Regions from separate parts of the Flavobacterium sp. KBS0721 genome, predicted to be linked through region 1. Evidence: riboswitches for the same ligand, from Rfam matches in the RefSeq annotation. Region 1 holds a riboswitch; each other region holds the start of a gene.
What was found. A riboswitch is a leader RNA that binds a small molecule or an ion and turns the genes downstream of it on or off. The one in region 1 is predicted to bind cobalamin.
Positions count from the first base shown of each region.

Region 2: another riboswitch for cobalamin. It lies ahead of B0M43_RS07140 (DUF5074 domain-containing protein); the one in region 1 lies ahead of B0M43_RS00560 (TonB-dependent siderophore receptor).
Region 3: another riboswitch for cobalamin. It lies ahead of B0M43_RS15665 (TonB-dependent receptor); the one in region 1 lies ahead of B0M43_RS00560 (TonB-dependent siderophore receptor).

Region 1 is NZ_CP042170.1:106,362-116,367, forward strand. Features, by position in the region: gene tnpA (IS200/IS605 family transposase) at 1-410, shown strand, start outside; gene B0M43_RS00550 (adenosylcobinamide-GDP ribazoletransferase) at 609-1,406, shown strand; gene cobC (alpha-ribazole phosphatase) at 1,391-1,924, shown strand; cobalamin riboswitch at 1,992-2,199, shown strand; gene B0M43_RS00560 (TonB-dependent siderophore receptor) at 2,226-4,061, shown strand; gene B0M43_RS00565 (YncE family protein) at 4,065-5,099, shown strand; gene B0M43_RS24595 (transposase) at 5,212-5,646, shown strand; gene B0M43_RS00570 (IS3 family transposase) at 5,646-6,512, shown strand; gene B0M43_RS00575 (S41 family peptidase) at 6,561-8,033, opposite strand; gene B0M43_RS00580 (RNA polymerase sigma factor) at 8,195-8,704, shown strand; gene B0M43_RS00585 (hypothetical protein) at 8,691-9,149, shown strand; gene B0M43_RS00590 (DUF4252 domain-containing protein) at 9,167-9,694, shown strand; gene B0M43_RS00595 (DUF4252 domain-containing protein) at 9,696-10,006, shown strand, end outside.
Region 2 is NZ_CP042170.1:1,596,894-1,606,899, forward strand. Features, by position in the region: gene B0M43_RS07105 (RagB/SusD family nutrient uptake outer membrane protein) at 1-429, shown strand, start outside; gene B0M43_RS07110 (SusE domain-containing protein) at 440-1,186, shown strand; gene B0M43_RS07115 (helix-turn-helix domain-containing protein) at 1,265-1,798, shown strand; gene B0M43_RS07120 (IS3 family transposase) at 1,798-2,631, shown strand; gene B0M43_RS07125 (DUF4259 domain-containing protein) at 2,782-3,201, opposite strand; gene B0M43_RS07130 (DUF6814 family protein) at 3,294-3,521, opposite strand; gene B0M43_RS07135 (MFS transporter) at 3,533-5,029, opposite strand; cobalamin riboswitch at 5,271-5,463, shown strand; gene B0M43_RS07140 (DUF5074 domain-containing protein) at 5,782-7,101, shown strand; tRNA gene B0M43_RS07145 (tRNA-Phe) at 7,556-7,631, opposite strand; gene B0M43_RS07150 (type III pantothenate kinase) at 7,736-8,467, shown strand; gene B0M43_RS07155 (hypothetical protein) at 8,464-9,693, shown strand; gene lptC (LPS export ABC transporter periplasmic protein LptC) at 9,744-10,006, shown strand, end outside.
Region 3 is NZ_CP042170.1:3,611,738-3,621,743, reverse strand. Features, by position in the region: gene B0M43_RS15680 (hypothetical protein) at 1-930, opposite strand, end outside; gene B0M43_RS15675 (hypothetical protein) at 972-2,267, opposite strand; gene B0M43_RS15670 (DUF5074 domain-containing protein) at 2,269-3,414, opposite strand; gene B0M43_RS15665 (TonB-dependent receptor) at 3,411-5,459, opposite strand; cobalamin riboswitch at 5,574-5,782, opposite strand; gene B0M43_RS15660 (hypothetical protein) at 6,073-6,321, opposite strand; gene B0M43_RS15655 (Crp/Fnr family transcriptional regulator) at 6,583-7,146, shown strand; gene B0M43_RS15650 (RidA family protein) at 7,320-7,709, shown strand; gene B0M43_RS15645 (hypothetical protein) at 8,120-8,365, shown strand; gene B0M43_RS15640 (glycosyl hydrolase family 32) at 8,391-9,899, opposite strand.

The DNA.
Region 1 (10,006 bases):
TCCATTTTGTTTGGGGTACAAAAAATAGATTTCCATTTTTAGATTCATTAGAATTAAGACAAAAGGTTTGGAATCATATTAGAGAAAACGCAAAGGAAAAAGGAATTTATGTTGATTTTATAAATGGATATTCAGATCATTGCCATTGTCTAATTTCTTTGGGAGTTGATCAAAATATTCAAAAAATAATACAATTACTTAAGGGCGAATCTTCATTTTGGATTAATAAAAATAAATTGACAAAAGAAAAATTTGAGTGGCAAGATGAATATTTTGCGGTTTCAGTTTCAGAATCTTTAGTAGATAAAGTAAGGGATTATATTAAAAACCAAGAAAGTCATCATAAGAAAAAAACTTTTCAGGAAGAATACAATGAAATTATTAGCAAATTTGGGTTTCAAAAAAAATAAATAACAAGAATTTGGCTAAAGCCTTTGTAGCACTAAATAACAATACCCCAGATAAATCTGGGGGCTATTCAGAAAAAATACATTCAGATTAATAATGAAAATTATCAGCAATCTAAATTGAATAGACAACATCTTTAGATGTTGGTTACATAATTGACAATCAAAATGGCTTTAGCCGAATAACTCTACATTTTTTAAATGAAAAAAGAACTACATATTTTCTTTACCTCTTTAATGTTCTACACCAGAATTCCTTGTCCAAAAAACATCGACCATCATCCTGATTATTTAAACAAGGCCACTCGGTATTTTCCTTTGATTGGCTGGATTGTTGGCAGTATTTCTTTTCTAACTTTTTATCTTTTTTCTCTTTTTCTTTCTGTAGAAACAGCGGTAATTTTTGCTCTAATTATTTCTGTACTTACGACGGGAGCTTTTCATGAAGATGGTTTTGCAGATGTTTGTGATGGTTTTGGCGGTGGCTGGACCAAAGAAAAAATCCTGATCATTATGAAAGACAGCGCGATTGGCGCTTATGGAGCCATTGGTTTGGTTTTATTGTTTTTAGTGAAATTCAAATTACTTTCAGAATCAATTTCTCTTTTCAAAGGAGATATTACTACATCGATTATTCAAGTATTTCTTTTATTTGTTTCAGCGCACGCTTTAAGCCGTTTGGCTGCGATCTCTATTATTTTTACGGATGAATATTCAAGAGACGACGCTTCGAGCAAAAGTAAACCTATTGCTAAAAACCATTCCTGGAAAGAAGTTTTAGGTTCTTTTTTCTTCGGATTGCTTCCTCTTTTTGTTTTCTCTTATTTTCAATATAAATTCCTTTTAGCTTTAGTTCCGGTTTTTATAACACGATTTTTTCTGGCGCGCTATTTCAAAAAATGGATTGATGGATATACCGGTGATTGCCTTGGCGCAACACAACAGGTTTGCGAGGTTGTTTATTATTTAAGTCTACTTTTGATATGGAAGCTTATCTAGTTCGTCACACCGAAACAATTTGCGAAAAAGGAGTTTGCTACGGACAATCGGATGTGGGATTGGCAGAACCTTTTGAATCTGTTTTTGAAAATATCGTTTCGCAATTACCTTCTGAAGCAATAATTTTTTCCAGTCCGTTGAAACGTTGTGTGATTTTAGCAGAATACATTCAAAAAAATATTAAAACGATTGCATTTGAAAAAGAAGATCGTTTGATGGAAATGCATTTTGGCGATTGGGAAATGAAAAACTGGAATGAGATTCCGCCTGAACAACTTAATCCCTGGATGGAGGATTTTGTAAATAGTAGCGCCTCCAATGGCGAATCGTTTATAAGATTACATGAACGAGTTGGCGATTTTTTATCTCAAATTTCAAAAGAAATAACAAAACCTATCATTATCGTAGCACATGCTGGAGTGATTCGTAGCATTTTATGTCATCATACTTCATTGCCGCTAAAAGATGCCTTTAATAACAAAGTAGATTTTGGACAAGTTATCAAAATCGAACTCTAATTATCATTTTGTTTCCATTTTAGTTTTAAAAGTCAAACAAATTAGAAAAATCGACATTTTTAACTTTATCTTTGCAGCCAATTAAGGTTGTGTTATTTCAAACACATTAAAAGGGAATCAAGTAATAATCAAATCTTGAGCTGTACCCGCAACTGTAAGCTTAGTTCTAAAAAAGAATGATTGTTGTTATCTACAAACCACTGCTCGCCCCCGCGAACGGGAAGGTAAACAACAAGACGCAAGCCAGGAGACCTGCCTTTGTAACAAATATCGAGCTCTCGGGAAAAAGAGTGTAGAAATTATGACTTTGAAAAAACTTTTTGCTTTTTGTTTATTCTTCTTGTGCCAGATTATTGTAGCGCAGAGCGATACTATTAATAACTTAAAAGAAGTTGTGGTTTCTGATGCGAATCTTAAAAACTCTTCTAATACCCAATCTCTTCAACGGCTAAATGATTCCATTATTACTAAAAACCAGTCTTCACTGATTTCTCTTTTAAATTATAATACTGTTATTTATTTTAAAGAGAATGGCCTTGGCATGACTTCCTCTCCTTCTTTTAGAGGAACTACCGCCCAACAAACTGTAGTAGTCTGGAACGGAATTAATATTAACTCTCAACTTTTAGGACAAACTGATTTTAATACAATTTCAACACGTGGCTTTAGTTCTATTGATGTAAAAGCAGGCGGCGGAAGTATCGTTTACGGAAGCGGTGCCATTGGAGGAACGATTCATTTGAATAATGATTTGAAATTTACTGATACTTTTAAAAACGATTTTCAGATATACTACGGCGAATTCAATACCATAAGTGCAATTTATGGTATTACAGCCGCCACAAAAAAGTGGAGTTTTGATGCTAGTTTTACCAGAAACAGTTCAGACAATGATTTTAAATTTGTAGGTCAGAAAGTCTGGAACAAAAACGGACAATATTACAATAATACGCTGGATGCTGCCATTGGATATAAAATAAATACTAATAACAGTATCAAGTTTTATAGCGAAATTTACGATGGAGAACGTCATTTTTCGCTCACTTCTCCAAATGAAACTAAAACAAAATATCAGGATTACAATACCCGAAATTTATTAACATGGAGCAGCGCTTTCGACAAATTCGAATCGAACTTAAAATTAGCTTATATCACCGAACATTATAATTATTTTGAAGATATTAACAGGGATGGATTTACTTCGGGAGGAGTTAAAAGTTTTATTGGAAAGTACGATCTTGATTATTCCTTATCTTCTAGAATGAAAATTAGTGCGATTGCAGATTACACAAAAAATGATGGAGTTGGCTCAGGAATTGGAAAAAACAATCGCGAAATTGGCGGGCTAAGTCTTTTATGGAAACATAGTCTTACAGCCAAATGGAATTATGAAATGAGTGCCCGAAAAGAGGTTTCGGATGTGTATAAAAGTCCTGTGCTTTTTTCTTTTGGTTCCAGATATAACTTTTCAGATTTCTATCAGCTTAAATTTAATTTTTCAAGAAATTATAGAATTCCAACATTTAATGATTTATACTGGGAAGGAAGTGGAAATCCTGATTTAAAACCGGAAAGTTCTTTTCAGGCAGAAATAGGAAATGAATTTAAATATAAAGATTTCAGGCTGACCATTACAGCATACGGAATGAAAATTAATGATATGATTCGCTGGCTGCCCAACAACACAGGAAACTGGTCACCTGAAAACACAGACAAAGTAACTATTTATGGTGCTGAAGCACTTTTAGGATGGCGAAAAAACTTTGGCAAACATACTTTTGATTTTAGCGGAACGTATGCTTACACTGTTTCATTGGATGATAAAACAGACAAACAATTATTTTATGTGCCTTATCATAAATTGACTGGTTCATTCTCTTATAACTACAGGAAATTATCTGCCTATTACCAAATTATGTATACGGGAGAAATCTTCACCACATCAGACAACAATCCAAAATATATTCTTGATGCATATAATGTATCTAACATAGGTATTGATTACAATTTTAGCAAAAAAAACACTTTTAAAGTAGGCGTCAAAGCTGCTAATTTATGGAACGAAAATTACGAAGCGTTGCCAAATCGCTATATGCCGGGGCGAAACTTAACTATTTACTTAAATCTTAATTATTAAAACATGAAACTAAAAAATCTTTATTTAGGAATTATTGCATCTGCATTTTTATTTGCTTCTTGTAGCAGCGATAATAATGACAACGAAGAAGTTATTCCGTTAGGAGACTATCAAAATGGAATCCTTATTTTAAATGAAGGAAACTACAAGGACGTAAATGCTTCTGTATCCTTTCTTTCAAATGATTTGGCTACTTTTCAGAATGATATTTTCAAATTGGTAAACCCTTCAGCTGTATTGGGTGACGTAGCACAATCTTTAACGTTTAGTAACGAAAAAGCTTTTATTGTATTAAACAATTCTAACGAGGTAAGAATTATAAACCGTTATACACTAAAAAGTTTAGGAACAATTACTGAGAAACTTGAAAACCCTCGTTTCAGTGTTGTTTTAAATGATAAATTATATGTAACTAATTCACTTTCTAACGCAGTTACGGTTTATAATGCAAAAACTTATGTTTACCTAGCGTCTATTCCTTTAGGTAAAACAGCAGAAAAAATTATAGCTGCAAACGGAAAGTTATATGTAACAAACGCCGCTTTTGGAAGCGGAAGTGAAGTAACAATAATAAACCCTGCAAATAATACTGTAGCAAAAACACTGACTCTTGAAGACGGAATAAACTCTGTTGAAGAAAATAATGGCAGCGTTTATGTTTTAGCCGGAAACAAAACTAAAAGTAAATTATTTAAAATCAATACTACCAGCGATGTTGTTACATCTATAGAATCGACTACGCTAAAAGGCGCTTTGAATATGGATATTGATGGAGATAAAATTTATTATACTCAAGGAACGGGTGTTTATGTAATGAATTTAACAGCAACAACTTTTTCTGAAAAAGCTTTATTTTCAGTTACAGATAATAGTTGGTCTACTTTTTATGGTTTTGGTGCAATTGACGGTAAAATATATTCAGGAGATGCAAATGCGTTTACTAAAGATGGTACAGTTACAGTATATTCTTCTACAGGAACTGTATTAAAAACATTAACTGTTGGTTTTGGACCAAACGGTTTCTACCCGAACAATTAGAATTAGTTTTTGGATTTCTCTAGTTCATTAAAAAAAGGCTTTCAGAAATTGAAAGCCTTTTTTATGTTTATTATGTCTTGTCCTGAAATAGCGATACACAAAAAGTATCATTATGGAAAAAGATCAAGAATTGCGCTATGTTAAGCGTACACAGAAAGATTACAGTATGTCTTTAAAACTTCAAATTGTTCAAGAAATAGAACAGGGAAAAACCTCAATTTCTCAAGTTAAGAAAGATTATGCTATTCAATCACGTTCAACAATTGTTCAATGGCTTCGAAAATTCGGTAACTTTGATTGGGACAATCAAACACCTTCTCTTATGCAAAAATCTCCTGAACAGAAAATAATGGAACTTGAAGCCAAAGTGAAGTTATTGGAAAAACAAAGAGCATTTTTAGAACAGCAGGCTTTCGTTGCTGATAAAAAAGCTATTATTTTCGATATGATGATTGATATAGCAGAAAAAGAATATCAAATTGACATTCGAAAAAACTCACCACCCGAACAATCGACCATTTTAAAAAAGAACAACAACAAACAATAATGTTTGCCTGTACTTTGTTCGGGATTGACAGACAGGTTTACTATCGTCGAGTAAAAAAAAGTTGCGATAAGAAGCTTTTGGCTTCAAAAGTTGTTAATATGGTTTTGGAAATTAGAAATACAATGCCTCGAATTGGAGCAAGAAAATTGTATTATCTTTTAAAAAGCGAGTTGAATCAACTTAAAATAGGCCGAGATAAATTTATAGATATACTTAGAGCAAATCATTTATTGATAATATCAAAACGTTCTTACCATATAACAACAAACTCTCATCATAGATTTAGAAAACATCAAAATCAAATATTAGAGTTAGAGATTTGTAGACCAGAGCAAGTCTGGGTATCAGATATAACCTATATTGGAAAAAGAAAGAATCCATGTTATTTAAGTCTAATAACTGACGCTTACTCTAAAAGAATAATGGGTTTTAATGTGGCAGATAATATGAATGCTCATAGTAGTTTAACAGCTTTAAAAAATGCAATAAAAAAACGCAGAGATAAAGGCAAAACATTAATACATCATTCAGATAGAGGAATACAATATTGTTCTGATGAATATCAAAAACTATTACATAAAAACAATATAAAATGTAGTATGACCCAAAACTCTGATCCCTATGAGAATGCAGTAGCTGAGAGAATAAATGGAATTTTAAAACAAGAATTTAATATTGATAAGTTTAATCTAAAACTTGCTGTAATGAAGGTTTTAGTGAAAAATGCAATTGATATTTATAATAACAAAAGACCACATTACTCTAATTATATGCTCACTCCAAGTCAAATGCATCAACAAAGTGTAGTAAAGATGAGAACTTATAAAAGAAAAACACCTGCAATAAAAAATATTACAGGTGTCTAATTAAATATATTTGTCTAATAATCTGTATCGATTATTTAGGACTAGTCATTATTTTAATGCTCTTAAAAGTCCTTCCGGAGCATCTTTAACATACATCTGATTTCTGATGCCGTCCATTGCTTTGGCATCTGTAAAATTCTTTAAAGCTATACCTTCATCGAGTTGTGCTTTTTTAGCAGTTGCTCCTGTAATTTGCGAAATGGCAACATTTAATAATGGCTCTGATGTATCACCTAAAACGCCAAGATTGCTAATACGTTCCAATTGTTCAAAAGTTGGTTTTAAACCATCTGTATATTCTCCAAAATCAGCGGCATTTACTATTTTAAGCACCAAGGGCTGCATCGCGTACTTATGATTTAGATTTCTTTGTGCTTTGCCAAAAGTGGGAGAATCGTATAAAGTAACAGAACCAACGTTTTTACCAACTGTTGTTTCTCCAATCTGAACTACTGAAATATAGGGCACCAAACCATTTATCACTAACTCACTCGCAGAAGCCGTACCGTCTGTTGTCAGAATATATATTTTGGATAATTTTAAACTATTTATTGCCGATCCGTCTATTTTGTCTACAAAACGATTATTTAAAAATTCCGGATTATCAATTTCAAAAGCTGCATTTATCTTAGCATTCCATTTTTCTTTAGAAAAAATCTGATTCGTAAACTGACCTGTAATCATACTTGCCAAACGCGTTGCGGTTTGTATAGAACCACCGCCGTTATATCGCAAATCTAAAACAAGATCTGTAATTCCCTGCGATTTCAATTCACCAAAAGCAGCATTTAATTGCGCATCATAATTGGCATAAAAACCATTATACATTAAATAACCAATTTTATGACTTCCTGAAGTTATTACTTTATTAATAAAAATAGGGTTTTCGTCTAAAGTTGTTTTTACTAACGAAATTGTTTTCCCGTTAGACTCAAAACCAGTACCATTAAAAACAACCATATTTAAGGTATAGCTATCCGCAGCCAAAAGAGATCGATAGTTTGAAACTGTAAGTTGGGTTCCGTTTATTGCTGTAAAAAGATCACCACGTTTGATTCCTTTTCCTGAAGCATCAGAATTAGGAATAATATAACGTACGTAACCTATCAAATCTGTTGTACTATTAGGTTTATAACTTAGACTAAAATCGACACCATTATTTTTTGTCGTTCCCTGAAGTTCCTGCTCTAAAACAGTATAATCAGGAACAATCCAGCTAAAGCGATCAATTGCCTGACCTTTTGGGAATTTGCTAATAGGTTTATTTAATAAAGCCTGAAATAAATCTTCAGGTTGAGAATATCCTCTTAAAAAAGAATTTAATGCTTCCTGACTATTAAAACGATCATCGGCTAAATTGGGCACATCGGCTTGCCATAAATAAAACTGATTTAGCCCTTTCCAAATGAAATCTTTCACCTGTAAATCGGCCGGAGCCGCAACATCATCCTGATCTTCACAAGATTGCAAAGAAAATGCGAGAAGAAATAATAACAGTACGCTCTTTAAAATTGTTTTCATATAGTAGGTATCTATGTAGTATTAACGTAAAAATAGTATCTTTAGTTTTAACAATGATATTTTTAAAGTATTTTTTTATTATAAAATTTCCACGCTCTGTGTAACAAAAATAATAGTGCCTCGTCTTGACTATATAAGCTAACGAATAACCAACCAATTTTATGAATCAGAATGTGTTTATAGAATTAATAAATCCTTTTAAAGACAAAGTTTTTCGTCTGGCAAAAAGATTATTAACCAGTACAGAAGAGGCCGAAGATGCTACACAGGAAGTAATAGTTAAATTATGGAATAAAAAAGAAAGTCTGGATAACTACAATAGTGTTGAGGCATTAGCAATGACAATGACCAAGAATTATTGTCTCGATCAACTAAAATCAAAAAGAGCCGGAAATCTTCAAATTGTACATAATAACTATACTGACAGGGAACCTCAACTGGATAAGAAACTAGAGGATTCGAATAGTTTAGAATGGGTGGAGAAAATTATAAGTCAGTTGCCCGAACAATTACAAATATTAATTCAGTTACGCGATGTTGAACAATATGAATTTGATGAAATTGCGAAAATTGTCAACATGAATGAAACGGCTATTCGGGTAGCACTTTCAAGAGCGAGAAAAAAAATTAGAGAATCAATGCTTAACACACACAGTTATGGAATTCAATAAAATAGAAGATATATTAGAAAAATACTTTCAGGGAGAAACCAGTATTGCAGAGGAAAAAGAACTAAAAGACTATTTTTCTTCACCAAATGTTGCGCAGCATTTAGAGCAATACAAACCTATGTTTGGTTATTTCTCTCAGGTAAAAGAACAAAAATCGACGCAAACAATACCACTAAAAACTAAAAAACAAAATGTGGCGTGGTTATCGATTGCAGCTTCGGTTGTTGTTTTACTAGGAGTTGGAACCTATTTTTATGTGAGCGAAAAAAATGCAGCTCCCGCTGTGGCGCAAACAGAACTAGGAACCTATGATGATCCGGAAGAAGCACTTGCCGCAACGCAAAAAGCTTTGGCCTTATTATCAAGCAATGTTAATGTAGGTATCGAAAGTGTACAATACATTAAAGAATACGAACAATCAAAAAACAAAATTTTTAAACAGTAATTAAAATTCAATCAAAAATGAAAAATTTCATCATAACACTAGTTTTAGCATTTGTTAGCACTACTTTTTATGCTCAGGGAGCATTTGACAAATTTGACGGTCAGGACGATGTAACCTCAGTAATTGTAAACAAAAAAATGTTCGATTTAATGAGCAAAGTAAAAGTTGATGCCTCTGATAAGGAAACACAACAATACATTAAACTAATTAAAAAATTAGATTATCTGAAAGTGTTTACCACTAAAAACCCAAAAATTGAAGCAGATATGAAAGCTTCTGCCGAAAAATATGTAAAAACAGCTGGTTTAGAAGAATTAATGCGAATTAACGATGGTGGCAGAAACGTTAGAATATCAGTAAAATCAGGAGCTACAGATTCTCAGGTAAGAGAATTACTGATGTACGTAGACGGAGCCAAAAATGACGAAACTGTTTTATTATCATTAACAGGTAATTTTGATATTAACGAAATCTCAGTACTTACAGACAAGATGCAACTTCCTGGCGGTTCTGATCTAAAAAAAGCCTCTAAAGGCAAAAAATAAGATGAAAACCAACATTTTTACCTCAGCCCTTTTACTAATACTAACTTTAGTAAGTTGTAATTCTGATCCTTCATTGCAGAAATATTTTGTAGAAAATACAGACAACAAAAATTTTATTGCTCTGGATGTTTCGCCCAGTATTTTAAACGTAGAGAAAACAAAACTATCTGCAGAACAAACCGAGGCTTTAAAATCATTTGATAAGATGAACATTCTGGCTTTTAAAGCAAATGCCACCAATCAGGTTCAGTTTGAGGCAGAAAGATCCAAAGTAAAAGCGATTCTAAAAGATCCAAAATACCAGCAATTAAT
Region 2 (10,006 bases), 1.5 Mb from region 1:
AAAAACTTTGTAGGAACTACAAATGCAACAAGTTTTGCGAATACGGACTTTCCTTTGTTCAGATTATCGGATGCTTACTTAATGTATGCTGAGTGTGTTGTAAGAGGAGCAAATGGAGGTTCTGCAGGATTAGCTTTAGAATATGTGAATAAAGTGAGAACAAGATCACATGCAGGAGAAATAAATGCAGGAGAATTAAACCTTGATTTCATTTTGAAAGAAAGAGGTAGAGAATTGAACCTTGAAGGACACAGAAGACAAGATTTAATTCGATTTGGAAAATTCACTGGAGGATCTTACTTATGGCCTTGGAAAGGTGGAGTAAAAGATGGAGTTGCAATTCCTGAAACTTACAACTTGTACCCAATCCCTACAAGTGCATTACAAGCGAATTCACAGTTAACTCAAAATCCAGGCTATTCATCTTAATACGAGAAATATGAAAAATATATTAAAACTAAGTGTATTTGCACTGTTATTTATATCAGCTACAGCTTGTGATTCAGATGATGATCTTACCGTTGTAACGCCATCAAAGGCAGCTGTACTGGCAATTCCTGCTGAAGGATCAGTTTTTGTTCTTGATAAACTAACACCTAATGAAGTAGTTGCGACCTTTACATGGGATGCTGCGCAATATGGAGGTGCTCCAATGGCTATAAGTTATGAACTTCAAATGGCAAAATCAGGAACAGACTTTAAAGATGTAGTTGTAGTTTCTGTAACAACAACAAATAAGGTAGCGGTAACAAGTGGAGAACTTAATGCAGCAGCGCTTAATGCCGGATTAACGGCTTTTGAATCTCAAGATGCTGATATTCGTATTAAGTCATATGTTGGGGCAAGAGGTATTGTTCAGTATTCAAATGTGATCAAAATAGCTGTTACTTCTTATTCTGCCTGGGACAATTGGGGAATGATTGGTTCTGCAACGCCTAATGGATGGAATGATCCGGATACTAATCTAGAGTATGATTTAGCAACTAAAACATACTCCTATACAGGACCACTGGTAGTTGGGGAGTACAAATTCAGACTTGACGATAAATGGGATACTAACTTTGGTGACGATGGTAATAATTTATCATTAGAAGCCGGAGGAGCTAATATTCCAGTTGCTGTTGCAGGAGATTATACAATCGTTGTTGATTTTATTGGAAAAAAATACACGATTACAAAAAACTAATTTTTTCTGATAATTAAAAAAGGGCTATCTCTTTTTGAACTGCCCCCAAAAAGTTAGACACTATTTGGGGGCATTTTTATGGAAAGAAAAGTCAAGTACAATTGTGAATTTAAACTTCGTTGTGTAGAAGAAGTTTTGAAAAGACATAATTCGGTTAAAGGCACAGCTAGAGCAAACAAGATAGCTGAAAGCAACCTTACGTGCTGGATTAGCCGCTATAATGAATTTGGAATTGAAGGTCTTTTTCCAAGGCAAAAAAATAAAGTTTATACTGCAGACTTTAAATTAAAAGTGATACAAACCATTGAAAATAAGTCTTTATCTTTGGATGAAGCCTGCTTGATTTTCAAAATTCCAGCGCAGTCAACCATAATAAGCTGGCAAAGAAAATATGCAAAAGATGATTTGGCAGGTTTAGAACTTAAATCACGTGGTAGACCAGCAGTTATGAATTTTAAGAGAAAGCAACGAAAAACAGACAAACCTCTAACCAGGGAAGAGGAACTCTTAAAGGAGTTAGAGTACCTGCGCGCTGAGAATGAAATTCTAAAAAAGTTCAACGCCTTAGTTCAAGCCGAGCAAGCCAATCAAAACAAAAAGCTCAAACCATAATGGAATTAAGGCATAAGTATGATTTAGATCTTTTACTAAATTGTATGAACATGGTTAGAAGTACGTATTATTATTATGAAAAGAAAGGTCAGGCAATCGATAAATATCAAGAGATAAAAGATTTAATTAAACAGATTTACAATTATCATAAAGGTAGATTAGGATATAGACGTATTACTCTATTAATCAAAAAAGAGGGGATTTTAATTAATCACAAAACAGTGCTTCGATTGATGAAATTTTTAGGATTAAAAAGTTTAATCAGAATCAAGAAGTACAGATCGTATAAAGGAGAGCAGGGAAAGATAGCTCCTAATCTACTACAGCGCAATTTTAAAGCTGATAGACCTAACCAGAAATGGGCAACCGATGTGACTGAATTTAATGTTTCTGGCAATAAATTGTACTTATCGCCGATAATTGATCTGTTTAATGGAGAGATAATTAGCTATGAATTATCACAAAGACCAGTGTTTAATCAAGTTTTAAATATGCTTGAAAAAGCATTTAAAAAAATACCCGATAATACTAATCTGACTCTGCATTCTGACCAAGGCTGGCAGTATCAAATGAAACAATACCACCATTTATTAAAGAAAAAAGGAATTAAACAAAGTATGTCCAGAAAAGGTAATTGTCTTGATAATGCGATAATTGAAAACTTCTTTGGAATATTAAAATCAGAGTTGTTTTATCTTAAAAAATACACTTCCATTAATCAATTGAAACAAGAGATTGTTGAGTATATAAATTATTATAATAATGACAGAATTAAACTTAATCTAAAAGGAATGAGCCCGATACAATATCGAGCTCATTATTATAAAACTTAATTATTAATTTGTCTAAACTTTTGGGTGCAGTCTATTGAGATGGCCCTTTTTAAGATATACTTGCTAAGTAAAGATTTTGGTTTGGTTAGTAATGCAAAAGGGCTGCTCTATATAATAGACAGCCCTTTTCTGGTTGTTAAATTTATGTTTTTAATTCTTAAGACGTTTAATTAGATCTTCAATGTTTTGTTTCCATTTCGGGTATAATTCTTCATTATCAGACCATAACTCATTTAATTCAGAATTATCACTTATGACTTTTTCTAAGGCACGTACTGCAGATGTTTTTAAATCGTTTAAAATAAGTTCCTTATTTAGGGAATTAAAAAGATTTACATTAGTTTCGTCTTCCTCATCTTCGTTGTCATTTCTAAATTTTGTTCCATTTAAAAAATTATCAATGTACGCAGCAGAAACTGTAACTGCATGGCAATCTTCGTAATCTAAATAATCTGAATTTATTGCTTTTTCAAATGAAGAGTTAAAAAAAGTTCTAGCATCCTCTCTTATTTCGTCAAAGAAGTCATAAGCTGTGTCGTCATCAAATATTCCGTAATCCCAAGCTCCCATTTTTTTAATTTTTAAAATATTATTGCAAAGTTTTTTGTGATATCTTACTTGTAAATATATTGAATTTTGATTTCAAAAACTTTACCACGTAATTATTTCTTCTTATCGTTATATTCTCCAATCACGGCAAAATAACCAAATGTTCCTAATCCTAAAACAATAAGAGGAGTAAGAATAAAAAGGATAATGATTCCAAAAACTAAATCATCTTGCTGGTCTGACAGGAGTTTGGGTAAGCCAAATTCAAATACACAAAAGTAAGCCGCTGCAGCTGCAAGAATAATCCATAAAACACCTAAAATTTGTTTGATCGCATTCATAGTTTATAATATTAAAGGTGATTGGTTTTGTTTTTATTATCGATATAAATCATTCCAATTACAAAACAGACTGAAGCTATAATAATAGGATACCAAAGTCCGTCGAGGTAAAATTCCGCTTTTCCGGCTGCTTTAGAATGCGTTACAAAATAGGTTGAAATAGCAGGAAGTAAACCTCCAAAAATACCATTACCAACATGATAAGGCAGAGACATTGAAGTATATCTGATCTTTGTTGGAAACATTTCGACCAAAAATGCCGCAATAGGTCCGTATACCATGGTAACAAATAAAACCTGAATGAAAACTAAGAAAATTAAAGTCCACTCATCGCTTGAATTGATAGTAATCGAAGTAGTAATCTGATCATCTTTTTTGCCTGAAAAATGCGTCTTTTTCTGTAAAAAAGAAGTTCCGTCGCTATATTCTTTGTGTGTAGTATAAATAGAATCATTATTTTTATTGACCTCTATTGTTTCTTTTGTGGCCTGAGTAAGTTCAGTTTTGTAGCTTACATCTGTGGTATTGTACATCATTTTGTAAATAGGTCTGTAGAATAAAATGGCAAGAAGCATACCGCCCATCATAATATATTTTCGTCCTATTTTGTCGCTCAGCCATCCAAAGAAAATAAAAAACGGAGTACCTAATAATAGTGCAATACCTAATAATCCATCTACCTGCGAAGAATCGATATTCATTACGGTTTTCATAAAACTCATGGCATAAAACTGTCCCGTGTACCAAACAACACCTTGTCCCATTGTGGCTCCAAATAAAGCAAGTAATACAAATTTCAGGTTGTATCTGTTCCCGAAACTTTCTTTTAGAGGGTTTGTACTGGTTGTACCTTCTTTTTTAGCTTTGGCAAAAACCGGAGATTCGTCCATGTTTTTACGAATTAAATAAGAAACGCCTACCATAACAATCGAAACCCAAAACGGAACACGCCATCCCCAGGAATCAAAATCTTCAGGAGAAAGCACATTTTTGGTTGCCAGAATAACCATCAACGAAATGAATAAACCAACTGTCGCGGTAGTTTGAATCCAGGAAGTCCAGTATCCTTTTTGTCCGACTGGAGCATGTTCGGCTACGTAAGTCGCTGCACCTCCGTATTCTCCACCAAGCGCTAATCCTTGCAATAAACGCAAAATCAATACTAATAAAGGCGCCATGAAACCAATCGTTTCATAACTCGGGATACATCCTATTAAAAAAGTAGAACCTCCCATTAATAATAAAGTGGCCATAAAAGTATATTTTCGGCCAATAATATCTCCCAGTCTCCCAAAAAATAAAGCTCCAAATGGTCTGACAACAAATCCGGCAGCAAAAGTGGCTAATGTCGACAAAAAAGCCGCGGTGGGATTATCACTAGGGAAAAATTTAGTTGAAATTACGACGGCCAAACTCCCAAAAATATAGAAATCATACCATTCGATCATAGTACCCATTGATGAGGCTGAAATTACTTTCCAGATGCCTTTTGTAGAAGTTTTACTCATAAACTAATTTGTATACTTGGTAATAATTAAAACTATTAAATATTTTTTAACGAATATAAAAGATAATTTTTTATTTATTTGATACTTTTTTAACAAATAGTGTTTATTTGTTGATTTAACATTTATTCGATAAATCAAAGCTTTATAAATCGAATAAGTTATAGTTTGCTGCAATGCTCAAGGCCTTTAAAATAAAGAACTCTTGCTTTGTTACGAAAGAAAACACTAGTTTTGCAGTTCAAATTTTAGAACAGAAAATGGTTGTCATATTGATACAATATTGACATTAAAAGGGAATTTGGTGTAAATCCAAAACTGTCCCGCAGCTGTAAGCTCATTAACTGAAACCCTTTAATACGTCACTTTTCATTTTGAAAGGGAAGGCTGGGTGTAGGGAGCAAGTCAGAAGACCTGCCATTTTTATAGTAATAAATAGCTTTCGGGGATTGAAGCTTGAATTAAGAACAATACATTTCACTTTCTGTGATCATGTATGGTTTCGTTATTCTATTCTCGTAAGCCAAAAATAGAGTTTATGAGATTTTTTTTCAGCAAATATGATATCGTAAAAACAATTTCCTTCGAGATGTTTTTCTATTCGATTCATTCTTTTTCTTCATTAAAAAAATCATTAAAACGTATCGTTTTACAAGATATTTGCTTTTGCAAAAGTTTGTTTATATAACTTTTGAAAGGGTAAATTGTATTTCGATTTAAAGATTTAAGTAATATAATTTTTTAAATATTTAATAATGAAAAACCAATTTTTTTCCAAACCATTAATTGCAATCGCCTCTTTGATGCTGCTGACAGTTTCGTGTAATAATGATGATGATTTTACAGCGCCGCCTGTAATAAAAGACGAACAGCAGCTAAAAGATACTTTGACCATTGGAAAAGCACTGCAATTGAGCTCAAAATTAGCAGATAGAAAAAATGTTTCTTTTGAATGGGCTATAGACGGAAAAGTAGTAGGATCTGATTCTACCTATATCTTTAAACCGGAAACAAGAGGAGATTTTAAAATTACAATGATAGCCAAAAATGATGGCGGAAACGTAGCTCTTACTTATGATATTCATGCATGGGGAGCATATGAAAATGGTTTCTTTATGATCAACGAAGGATGGTTTGGTCACGGAACAGGAACGGTAGGGTTTTACAGATATGATACAAAAGCAGTAGAAGACAGTGTTTTTGTAAAAGTAAATCCGGATAAGGATTTAAAACCGGCAACGTCTACATTAGAATTTGGAACGATCATTAATAAAAAACTATTTTTAGTTGCTAAAGTTGGCGGACCAGTTGTAGTGGCAGATGCTTATTCGCTTAAAGAAGAAAAAAGAATTGCGGCTAAAGGTGGAAACGACTGGCGTGCACTAGTAGGTATTGATGAAAATCAGGCTCTTTTGACTTCAAGTAAAGGAATATTTAAGCTTAATCTTAATACCATGGAAGTGAGCGGACAAATTGATGGTATTACTGGTCAGGTAGGAGATATCGTGAAGTCTAACGGTTATGTTTTTGCATTGTCTGCTTCAAAAGGCGTGATTGTTATTAATGCTTCGACATTGGCGATCGAAAAAACGATTCCGGGTATGGTATTAGGATTTGCAGTTACCGATGATAAAAAAGTATGGGCAGCAGGAGGTAAAAATCTGATAAGTATAGATTCAAATACTCTTGAAGTAAAAGAAATTCCATTAGGTTTTCAGGCTTACGGAAGCTGGGGAGCATGGCATCCGGGATCTATTACAGCGGCTAAAAATGATGTTTTTATTGCTAAAAACGGAAGTTTTAGCGGTGGTAAAGAAGTTTACAAATACACTGGAACTCCAGAGTCATTGACTGCGCCTTTTATTACATTAACAAATTCAAATATCTTATATGGTGCAGGAATTGGTTATGATCGAAAGAAACATATTTTGGTATTAAATACATTAAATGAAGGTTTTGGCGTTAATTTCTCCATCAATAATCTTTATTTATTTAATGCTGATTCAGGAGTTAAAACAGCTTCGGTAAATTATTCAGGATATTATTTCCCTGCAGTTTCTGTATTTCATCAATAATTTTTTGCAGGTGATTTAATTGCGAAAGAATTTAACCGCAAGGAACGCTAGATTTACGCAAGGGTTCGCAAAGTTTTATTATAAAGCTTTGCGAACCTTTTTTGTGTATTATCACGTGTCCCGTGGTTGAAACCACGGGCTATATTTGAAATGCAACAGCATGTAAGAGTAGAAATTAATGCTAGAATTTTTTTAGTACAATATAAACATAGCCAACGGTTTTAACCGTTGGGACACAATATTGGTAAAATTCAATAGGCTTTTTATCGCAGTCAAAAACTAAAAAAAAAACACAAAGTTCGCAAAGTTTTTTATCGTAAAGCTTTGCGAACTTTGTGTTTTCTCAACATAACGTTAGGTAAAAAAAACTTAGTGACCTTTGCGGTAAAAAAAAATAGCGGTAAAGTCAGGAAAGTGTTAAAAACAAAAAACCCGAATATTGCTATTCGGGTTTTGGTGGTACCTCCAGGGATCGAACCAGGGACACATGGATTTTCAGTCCATTGCTCTACCATCTGAGCTAAGGTACCGTCTTGTGCTCAATGCGGGTGCAAATATAGAATCATTTTTCGTTTATCCAAAACATTTTTTTAAAAAAATCAATTCGTATCTTCGCAATGGTAAAGAAATAAATATGATTTTAACAATTGATGTGGGTAATACTCGAATTAAAGCGGCTGTTTTTGAGGAGAGTACTGTTCTTGAAAACTTTGTTTTTGAGAAAAATGAGCTTGAAGAAAAAATTAAAAAAATTTTAAAAAAATTTTCAAACTGCTCCGATTTGGTTGTTGCATCAGTCGGAAAAATCGAAAAAGAATCTTTCTTGACTTTCGAAAAAGAGCTGAATATTCATTTTTTTACTCATGAAGATGTTTTTCCTTTCGTAAATAAATATGCGACCCCAAAAACTTTAGGAATTGACAGAATGATTTTGGCTTCCGGAGCTACTTTGCAGTTTCCTAAACAAAACAGGTTAGTAATAGATGCTGGAACTTGTATTACCTACGATTTTATCGACGAAAATGATAATTATCTGGGCGGAGCAATTTCTCCGGGTTTACGATTGCGATATGAGGCGTTGCATCACTACACGGCCAAGTTGCCTTTGCTGGCTTTTGAAACGCCTGAAAACTATATAGGAAACTCAACAAAACAGGCCATTCATTCCGGAGTTGTAAATGGCTTCGTCTATGAGATTGATGGTTTTATCGATGAATATCGGGCAAACTTTTCAAATTTTATAATAATTTTAACGGGAGGCGATGCAGTTTTTTTGGCTAAACGATTAAAAAATACCATATTTGCCAATTCAAATTTTCTTTTAGAAAGTTTGAACCAAACATTTCAATATAAAAATCGACAATGATTAAAAAAATTATAGTAAGCGCTTGTTTGCTTATCTCGTTCGTTTCATTTGCTCAACAGGGTGCATCTCCTTATTCTTTCTTCGGAATTGGGGATGTTAGATTTAAAGGAACTCTTGAAAATAGGTCTATGGCTGGAGTTTCTGTAGAGCAGGATAGTATCCATTTGAATATTGAAAATCCGGCAAGTTATGCTAGTTTAAGACAAACTACTTTTACCGTTGGAGGAACTTTTGGAAGTGCAAAACTAAAAACTACTGAAGAATCTGCAAAATCACAAAAATCTACTTTTGATTATTTAGCAGTGGGAATCCCAATGGGAAAATTTGGTGCAGCGTTTGGTTTGGTTCCTGTAACTTCTGTTGACTATAGAATCTTAAATGACCAGACTGCTATACCAGACGGGACAAGTTCTCAACTTCAGGGGAAAGGCGGCGTGAATAAAGTATTTTTAGGTTTAGGATACAAAATTACACCTAAGTGGAATATTGGAACTGATGTACAATATAATTTTGGTAAAATTACCACTACAACTATTGAGCTTGCTACTGGAGTTCAAAATGGTACAAGCGAAACTAATGCTTCTGAGTTGTCAGGGGTGAGTTTTAATATTGGTACAATGTATCAAACAAAAATCAATAAAAAATTAAGCGTATTTACTAGTTTAGCGTATACTTTTGCAAGTACTCTAAATTCAAATAGTACCAGAGTTATTGCGGTAGATGGAGATCCGGATCCTTATCAGGCTCCTGCGCAGGAAGATAAATTAAAACTGCCAAATAAAATTACAATTGGTGCAGGTATCGGGCAGGCAAGAAAATGGTTAGTAGGTACTACACTTGCTTTTCAAGGTAACGGAGAACTTGCCAATTATTATAATGCCGCTCCTAACGTAAGTTACGAAAAATATCAAAAGTATGCAGTAGGTGGATATTTTATTCCTAACTATGCTTCTTTTACCAGTTATTTAAGCAGAATTACTTATAGAGCCGGATTGAAATATGAGAAACTTGGTCTGGTTGTTAATAACGAATCAATCAATGATGTTGGAATGTCTTTAGGGGCTGGAATTCCAATTGGTGGCGGAACTTTTTCAAACGTAAATGTTGGAATTGAATATGGTAAAAGAGGAACAACATCTGCAGCTTTGGTTCAGGAGAATTATTTCAACTTTAGTTTGAGTTTTTCTTTCAACGACAGATGGTTTGTAAAAACTAAATTCAATTAAGCGTAAAAATTGTGTTTTTATAAGCTCGTACAATTTACTACATTTGGCAAATGAATTTACCAAAAAGATATATTATAGCGGTTGTCACAGTTTTTACTGTGACACTGTTTTTTGGATGCGAAAGTAATTTTAAAGAAGTTCAAAAAATTAACTTCTCAGAATTTGTTCCGGGGAGTGATGCTGATACTGTAAATATAAAATATACAGATTCAGGACTTATTACCGGAGTTTTGAAAAGTCCAAAAATGCTGGATTACTCTAATTTGGATTTTCCTTTTACCGAGTTTCCAAAAGGAATTGATGTTACTTTATA
Region 3 (10,006 bases), 2.4 Mb from region 1:
GGTAACAGAAGTTTGAGTGGCCCATAAAGGATAGTATTCCTTTTTGCTTTTCGATTTTGGCATGTAATAGGCCTCAGGTGAATTATTTTCGCAAAAGATATGTTCACGATCCGAAAACATATCATTTGGTCCGCTTACTACAACTGGTACTCCCACTGCTTTTTTATGGTAGGTGATTTTAAAATTCTTTATGGTGTTTGCTTTTGTATGCTGACTTCCTATAATTTCGTACCATTCGTCTTCGTCTGGTTTTCCGTTACCGTTTTTATCATATGCAACATATATTATTCCCGGTGCCGGCGGATTGGCTTTATCTGTTAAATCTCCTCCATAAATTTTAAAATCGTTTTGTCCCGGAACATTCACCACAGTATGATCAAAACCTACAATAATAGAACCTCCAAAACCTCCTAAATCCAGTTGGTAGCCTACATTGGTTTCATTAATTCTTCCCAAAGCCGTTCGCACTAAATCTTCTTTCTTAAAGCCGTCCTTGTATACATCATTGGCAAACATTCCCGGTGCCGGATCAAAATCAAAAATGCTGGTGATGTATGGGTTATAATTTTTGGTTTCGTTCGTTACATTTACTATTGTTTTTTTACTACCTTTTTTATCTCCCGAAGTAACATTCAATGTAAGTTCATAAGCTCCTGCATAAATGGGTACAAAACGTAAGTCTTTTGTGTTTCCAACAATAGAATCAGTAGTTTGGTTCACCGGATTTTTAGTCAAAATCCATTCGTAAACAGGGCTTGCAACTTCGGCAGAAGCCGGAATATTCAGGACGCTAAATGTTGATGTTTCGTATTTTTCCTGAAGTGTAACTGCGATCTTTTCTTCAGCTTTATCATCATCATTGTTGCTGCTACAGCTTGTAAAAACGGCTGCAAAGGCAATTAATAATAAATGGGTAAGGTTTTTTTTCATGGTTTTTGGTATTATAATTTTAATTTAATATTCTGATTGATCTATTTTCGGGTAGGAATATTTTCTCCCAAAAGGTGCAAATCTGTTGCTCCCATTATTTCGGTAGAAGTTTCGCCTAACCATCCCGCCTGCTGGTTGAGACCATTATACACTTTTACAAAATCTACTCCCGGAAGGTGAATTTTGTTTCCGTTTTTATCCATTGCCCAATCAATATCAATCGCAGAATCATCGTCGTTGTTGGGTGCGTTATCTGCATATCCGTAAAGAAATGCGTACTGAACAAAATAGCTTCCTGTTCCGCTTTCATCAACCGCATTGTCCGGTAATCTTGTTCCTTTAAAGGTGATACTTGGCTGATCTTTCAACCATTTTGGCCAATAATCTAATGAGTGGTTATAGGCATTGTTTTGTGCCAGATAACCATCTTTACCCTGATTGTCTTTCCAGTAGATATATTCTATATCAGTAAAAAGTACAGTTCCGGTTCCGCCTCCGGGAACAGGCACTTTATTAGGATCAGGCCTGTAGTACGTGATTTCGTAATTATGAATCGTTTTTTCCATGTTGTGTCCTGCACCTTCTATTTCGTACCATTCATCATCCGGAAGTCCATTTTTATTTTTATCGTATGAAACCATTATCACTCCCGCTTCACTACTGCCTCCGCGCATTGAAGTATCAGGATTAGGATTGGCATCTGCCCAAAACGCATTGCCTAAAACCCTAAAATCGCGTTTCCCTTTTATGTTTACAACGGTATGATCAAATCCAAAAACGATGTAACCACCAAATGCTCCAAGCGAAATAAGATCTCCGTTTTTCTTGGCGAGGTATGTATTGGCTCTGGCCAAAATTCTTTCGGCCGTTTCTCCGTCATTGGCTGCCGGTAAATCATTTATAAACTGTCCCGGTGCCGGTTTAAACTCAAATACTTTGTCGATAAAAGTTTTATATTCCTTTGTTTCCTTGGTTACATTTACTTTTACTTTTTGCGTTTGCATCATTCCCTGATCGTTGATCAGTAACGTCAGTTCATAAACGCCAATGTCTGTGGCAGCGAATAAGGTTTCCTTGGCTGTAACATCAGAAAATGCATAATTATCAGAGGGTCCTTTTGTCACGCTCCATGTAAATTTAGCCTCTGTACTTAAGCCATTATGTGCTGTAACTGCTACTATTTTAGACCGTTGTACATTATATTCATTTTCAACAATAGTTTCTCCGTTATCATCGTCATTCGAACCACTATCAGAACAATTGGCAAGTGTTAGTGCTATGAATACAAGCACTGCGAATCGAAAATGTTTTAAAAAGTTGTGATACATTTTTTTCATTTTAATTTTTAGTTATAAAAGCAATATGTGCGGGAATATTCCCGGCGGTAGTTTTCCATTTTAGTTTGCCTTCCGGAGTAAAGCAATAGATGTAGCCTGTTACCACATAATTTTGTGCATCGGTAATATAAATTTCCTTGGTTTCAGGATTTATCTGAAGTCCGTACGGAATCATGATTTGTTTCTCGGTACCATCTGTAATAATCTTATCGCTTATTACTTTCTTTGTTTTTGTATCTAATATTCCGTAGGTCACTTTATTGCTATTGGTGAGGTAACTCCATGAAACACTGTAATAATAGAGTAAATCGTCAACGAGACACATTCCTAAAACCGGCATATCGAGCTGCATTTTTTTTTCATCTGTTTTAGTATCAATTACAAAAAGATTCGAAGGAGTGTTGTAATAATCTCCTCTGGAACTCACATAAATATCTCCCCTGCTGTCGATTTCCATACTGTAAAGGTTGATCCCTACATCTATCTTTTTTATTTCGGTAAAAGTTTCAAGATCGATTACAGATACAGTTCTGTCGTAATTGGGGACCCTGTAACCTCCGGAATTGGCAACGTAAAGTTTCCCGTTGTGCACTACCATTTGTTCGGGCTGATAACCCACATTTACTTTTCTTTTTATTTCTAATGAAGTTGTATCGATTTCTGCTACAAAACCTATTTCGGCATTGGGATCAATGGCGACCGGACCTGCGTAAGAACTTACATAAGCTTTGTCTTTATAGAAAGCGACATATCGACAATTGGGAATGTCTATTTTTTTGATGCGTTTTGCCGTCCATTTATCAATAACTTCTACTTTGTTCGAAACATTAATTACCGCGTAAACCTTGTTGCCGTAGATTTGAATATCGTTTCCAACATCACCCAATTCTTTTACAACTGTTGGGTTTCGTTCTGAATAAATATCGGTGGTATAATTTCCTGTCCTGTAATTGAATATATCAATACTGGCTCTGTTCATTCCCATATTACCTTCATTAAGAAGATAAAATCCCTCTATTTTTCCGTCGCTTCTTGGCGCAGCTACACTTTTATCCGAAGATGGAAAAATCGTTTCCTCTTCCCTACAGGAAACAAAAGCAAGGGTTATCAATAAACCGAGGACTAATTTTGTTGTGATCTTTTTCATAGCTCGATACTTATAATAAATTTCATTGTACGACCCGGCATAGGATAATTGTAAATTACCTCGTATTGCTGATCGAAAACATTGTTGAGTTCTATTGCGCCTTTCATTTTATAATGCTGAAATGCAAAAGATTTCTGTACTGCCAAATCGTGTGTATACCAAGGCTGAACTTCGTTGACTTTTATATTATTGACATTGCCATTGTATCGTTTTCCTACGTATACAAAGCTGTAGTTGAAGTTCCAGGTTTCATACTCAGCATTTAATATTCCGGATCCGCTATGCCATGGCGTATAAGGGATTTGATCTCCGTAAGAAGACAATTCCAGACCGCCAAATTTGGTATAATCCCTGTTTTCAGAATAGGTATAGGTAAGATTTGTGGTTAAGTTTACTTTGCCAATGTGCGTGCCCATATTCACGACAGATTCTATTCCGTGTCCTTTTACCTGCCCCATATTGGTCATCATCCAGCGAAATAAATTTCCTGTTGGCGCTGCTACTATTTTGTCTTTGGTATTGGTATAATATCCATCAACCTGAAAAGATATTTTATCCAAAAATCCTTTATGTAGAAGTACATTATAAGTAAAACCAATATCGTACTGATTCATATATTCAGGTCTTAAAGTACTTGAACCAACCATTGTATAATACAAATCATTAAAAGTGGGCATTCTGAAAATACGTTTTGCAAATGCTCTCACATTAAAATCGTAATCCTTAAAAGGCGTGTACCCTAAAAATAAGGCAGGCGTAAATTCTTTTTTATCGGGAGCTTTTGCATTGTAGCGCACTTCTTCCTGAACATAAGTCCCTACAACACTTCCTAAAGCTTTAAAACCACCATATCGGTAAGAACTTGCCAAAGAAAACAATGCTGTATAACGCTGTGGAAAAGAAAACTGAGTATTTATTCCTTTTCTGGTTGCATTTAATCTGTTGTACTGAAAATCTGTAGATAGCGAAACATCCCAGTTCGATACTATACTGTACATGTTTACTGCCGATACGTAATATTCCTGCTGGTAATAACTATCATCAGATTGAGCGCCTTCAGTTACAGTTTCACCTAATATATTAGTTGTATCTCTTGCCACATAATGTGTGTAATCGTAAGCGTATTTTCCTTTGGCCTGAAACTTATATCTTTTGGTAAAATCTTTAATGAAAGTTCCTTGTGCGAAAAAATTCTTATCATATTGTCTGAAACCATCAGAAAATTTATTCTCGACAATCGCTCCCGGAGCTCCTCGATCAGAATCATAGTAATACACTTTGGCATCCCAGGAACCGTTATTGATTTTTCCGTAAAGTCCGGATTCAAATCGTAAGGCTTCTATATCGCTATTATGTCTCGTGGCAGTGGTATCGTAAGCTATAGATCCGTCGAGATTATTTCTTTTGTATCTAAATTTATATTGTCCGTTTGATTTGATGTATTCAGAACTGACGTTCAGACTGACTTTATCGCTCAGTTTTTGTTCCCATCTAAAAGAAGGATCGAAGTAATTGATAGACATGGTTTTAAACCGTACCAGTAAATTTGTTTTTTTATCGCCAACAAAAACAGGACGTTTTGTTCTTAAATAAATAGTCGAAGCGGCTGAAAAATCTTTTGCTGATTGAAAAATTTCACTTTTCTGTCCGTTGTATAATGTTAGGGATTCCATGTCATCTAAGGAATATTTGCCCAAATCCGTGACTCCGTTTTGCGCGTTACCCAACTGAATACCATCGTAAAAAACACCTACATGATGTGTTCCCATATTACGTACATCGACCGTTTTAAGTCCGCCGAGACCGCCATAATCCTTAATTTGGATTCCGGCAAAATATCTCAACGCATCGGCAACATTATGGCTTCCTAAATTCTCGAGTAATTTTCCAGAAAGGCTTTGTACGGGAATTACTTCCTGATAGGGTTTACCTTTCAAAATAACTTCTTTTAAAACGCGCAAACTGTCATTAGATACTTGCGAATGAAGCAAATAAGGAGCAAAAAACAAGAAAGAGAATAAGAGTATTTTTTTTGTATTATACATCACTGATTTAATTAAAATAAATTTCGCGGATGTAGTAATCAAAAAGCAAAAAGAGAGAATCCCGCTATGCAATAGCAGGTCAATTCTTGTTGTTCGACTTTATTCCACGAAAGTCTTAAACTATGTGATTATGGCAGGTCTCCTGACTTGTTCCATCTTTAAACAACCTTCTCATCCGCAGCGGCGAACAATGGCATTAGTAACGTTTAAAGACTTGTATAGAACTTACAGTAGCGGGTCTGCTCAGGATTTACACCTGATTCCCTTTTAACTATTTTCTTTTATTTTTCTAAAGAAAACAGACCAAAATCTGACGTAAAGATATGATTATCTTTATAAAAAGAAGTATAATGCAACAAAATTACATTTTTAACAATGAATTAACACAAATGCTATTAATAACACAAGTGTCTTAAAAACAGGTTTTTGCCAAATTAATTTGAGTTAAAATACAGATCTAAGATTGGCAACGATTTCGACCGTTTGGACTTGGAGAATTTGGTTCTAAAAACACGTAACCCAAGGTTGAAACCTTGGGCTATGGTTGAAATAGGATTAGAAATTAATGATCTAATAAAATGTAGATTTTTATTTATAAGCAATAATTTTATAATTATCTGAAAATTGTTATCGTATCTGCCAAATTTTCTTTGTAGATAAATGCTTTAATAAATTCCTGGACTTCATTTGTAGTTTCAGAAGGAGTTGCGAAAGAATTGATATGAAATTCATCATCCTGATCCAGGATGTGAATAATTTCGGTATAACCTTTAGAGATTAAACTACCTTTTAATTTAATAATATTCAACTGTTGTTGACTATCCAACTCCTTACGAACTTTTAGTTTTATAGCTTTATCCATTTGTAAATATTTTAAATTATTTGACTCTGATTCATTCTCAAATATAAATATTAATTCGTTAATAATGTTCCTAAAATTGCTTTATAAAACATTATTTATCAACACACTAATAAACAAAAGTTTAAGAAATTGTTATTAATTTTATTAAATCGTTAACTACTTTCTAAATTTAATTTTCTTATATTTTATGCTAATCCCAAAATTGATATCGCTAATAAAAGCTTTTCTATTATTAAAATTTCAATAACTTTGGATGCTACTATGCACAATCAACTTAGAGAACATATCGAGAAAATAATTCCTCTCACAGACGAGGAGTTTGCTTTTGTGGCTGCTCATTTTACTGCCAAAAAATTTAAAAAGCATCAGTTTCTTATTCAGGAAGGCGATCCTGTAAAGCATTCTTATTTTGTACTTTCGGGACTTTTAAAATTGGTTTATACTGATGAAAAAGCAAAGCAGCATGTTGTTTCTTTTGCGATGGAAGATTGGTGGGAAAGTGATTACTACGCCTTTTTTACCCAAACTGAAGCTACAATGACATTAGAATGCCTTGAAGATACTGAAGTGCTTTGCTGCTCGTTGGAAGATTATAAAAAACTATGCAACGGCCTGCAAAAAATGGAGCGCTTTTTTCTGGAGAAAGCCACTTTTGGTTTTCTGGGATCACAACGCCGCATTATTTCCTGGCAGACTTCTAACTCTAAAGAACGTTACGACCAATTATTAAAACAATATCCTTCGCTAATGCAGCGTGTTCCCAAAAGTCTTATTGCCTCGTATTTAGGAGTTTCGCGCGAAACACTAAGTCGATTATCTTCCTGATGTGACAATTCTCACATCAAAATCGTGAAAAATGTCACGAGTACTTTCCAGCCGTTATGCTCAATTTTGTATTACAATTTTAAAATGTAATCGTGAAAAAAACAGCAAACCTTTTAGTATTACTATTATTAACTACGATGCCTGTATTGGCACAAACGAAAAAAGGAAAACAAATGGAAAAAAGAGCAATCAATCCTTGGGAATGGCAGAACCAGCGCAGTTACGTACAGGCTGTTGAAGTAAAAAATCCGGAAGGAACCCTGTACGTTTCGGGACAAACGGCTATCAATGCTGAAGGAATCTCGAGTAACGAAAACATGGAATCGCAAATAAAACTGGCGTTAAAAAATCTGGAACAAGTCATTACTGAAGCCGGATATGAATGCAGCGGAATTGTTCGGTTGAATATTTACACTACCGCGACTGATGAGCTTTGGCCGCATTTTAATCTTATTCAGGATTGGGTGGCGAAACACAACATCAAACAAGCTACAACTTTACTCGAAGTGAAAAGTCTTTTTGAAACCTTAAAAGTTGAACTGGAAGCGACTGTTGTAAAATAATCTGTCACGCTATAATATAAAAGAAGCTGTGTTTGCCTGAGTAAGAAAAACACAGCTTCTTTATTATTCTGTTTTACCTGCTATCATTTTTTATTTCAAATTAAAAAAAAGCTTCATCTACATTTCCTTTCGCAAAGATTTTTAAATAAAAAATCAAATAAAAATCTTCTTACATTTCGATCTAAACAGTAACATATCAAACTGTTATACCCAAAAACATCTAATTCTTATTATTCTTTTTAATTTTTTGCCTTATATTTCAAAACTAAAAATCCAATTCTTACGTAATTACCTGAAACGATAGTCTTGTAATAAGATAAATTCAATTCACTGGTACGTTTTTGGAAAAATATTGAATTTTATCTTATTCCTGATTATCGTTATTTTTATTAAATTTAAGAATATTAAGTGTGGACAATAGTAATGTACTAAGATTAAAAAGAACTTTAGCTTACCTGGAAAGCAAACAACGTGAATTAAAAAGACAAACAGAAACCGATACCCGAAGTCTTGAGTCTATGATAAAATATCTAAAAAAAGATATGCTGGAACAGTTTAAATTAACCGAATATGATGTTTATATAAAAGGCGAAATCAACAATACCGAAACTTTTATTCAAAGCGTTAAAAGCATTATAGAAAGTAATTCCCAATAGTTCAACCATCATTATTACAACTTAACTACTGTGCTATTTTATTGTATTCATCCATTGCTTTATTAGGATCTGCGGTTGCATATTCGTTCTCGGGTTCTGGAATTACATGAATTTTTGAATCACTTAAAGCAACTATAGCAGAACAAACGTAAACGCCAATTTTACCTTCGCTGTATTTATAGTCCAATAACGTTAGCTTCACTATTTCATTGATCGAAAGCTCGTAATAATTTCCGTAACGAATGATCTTAAAATAAATTTCTTTAGTATCTACAATTTCAAATTGGTTGGTTTGAATATTTTCGAAAACAAAATTATTTTTTACATCCTTTTCATTAAATCCCCAGGCTCTAAATTGCACAAACCCATTTACAAAATCAATTGAGATGTAATAAGCCGTTCCTTGTTCATCACATTCGATCACAAAACCGGTTTTTCCCATTCCTTCGACAGCCAATGTTCCTTCCCAGACAAAATTTTCCGATGGTTTATCAAAACAAAAAACTTCATAACCGCTTCGGCAGCCCATTCGCCATTTATTTTCATTTTCTACCTCAAAATTTGCCGACGGATTTCCTAAAATAGGTACCGGAATAGGCAAGTTTTTTTGTTGAATGGTTCTCTGGTAAAGCGTTCTCCAGTGATGATAGGTCTTTAATAACAATCTTCCATTACTATCAACATCCAGCTGTTTTGGTGGCGGAATCACGCGAAGTGTATTCACATTTCCTCCCACGAAGTAAAAATTATAAATGAGATAATACTCGCCTTCTTTTACAATTCTTGCGGCGTAATTGCCTTGCGGCATTAATACATTATTATGAAAGGCGTGGTATTCTCCTTTAAAATCGGGAGAAAACCAGTAACGCACTTTGATATCTTCGCGAATTGAACCCAGCAAATAATGCATTCCTTTTATTTCTACCACGCAGGGACATTCGATATCATCATATACATACGCTACGTGCAGCGGTTTTTGCAGCACAAAACCTTTTTCTTCTCTTTTTGCAACTCCTATACAACCTCTTCTGTATGTTGGTCCTACAGCGCTACGGGCACAAATAAGCAAATAATCTTCTCCTTCAAATTCATATTTATAAGGATCCCTGAAACTAAGCCATTCACGCGGATTGTTCTCCCTGCTTTCATAATATGGGGCATTACTTCGCAATGGTAATCCATATTGATTGTCTTTTGTCCAGTGAATTAAATCAGGCGAAACTGCGCGCCCTACTTTTTGGGTTATTCCTTTGTCCTGACGTTTTAAACCTGTGTAATACATTTCGTAACCTTCTCCGGCAGAGTTTTTACTAACATGCATTGTCCATAACATATCATCATCCCACTCACCCGGATCGCCTACAAACAAAGCATTTTTTACTCTTTTCCAAGAAAGACCATCTTTTGATACTGCATGCGCAATATAATCGTGATTGGGAATAATAAGATGAAATAAATGATGCACTCCGCTTTCATCTATAAACACATCGACGTCTCCTATTTCCCAATTACTAAATCCTGAACCTGAATACATATTTAACCTATTTTATTATTTAACATATTGTGTCATTTTTTGTCATCCTGAGCGAAGTCGAAGGACCGCAAACAAAATCACCAATCTTTGTCGAAATTCCACATTTC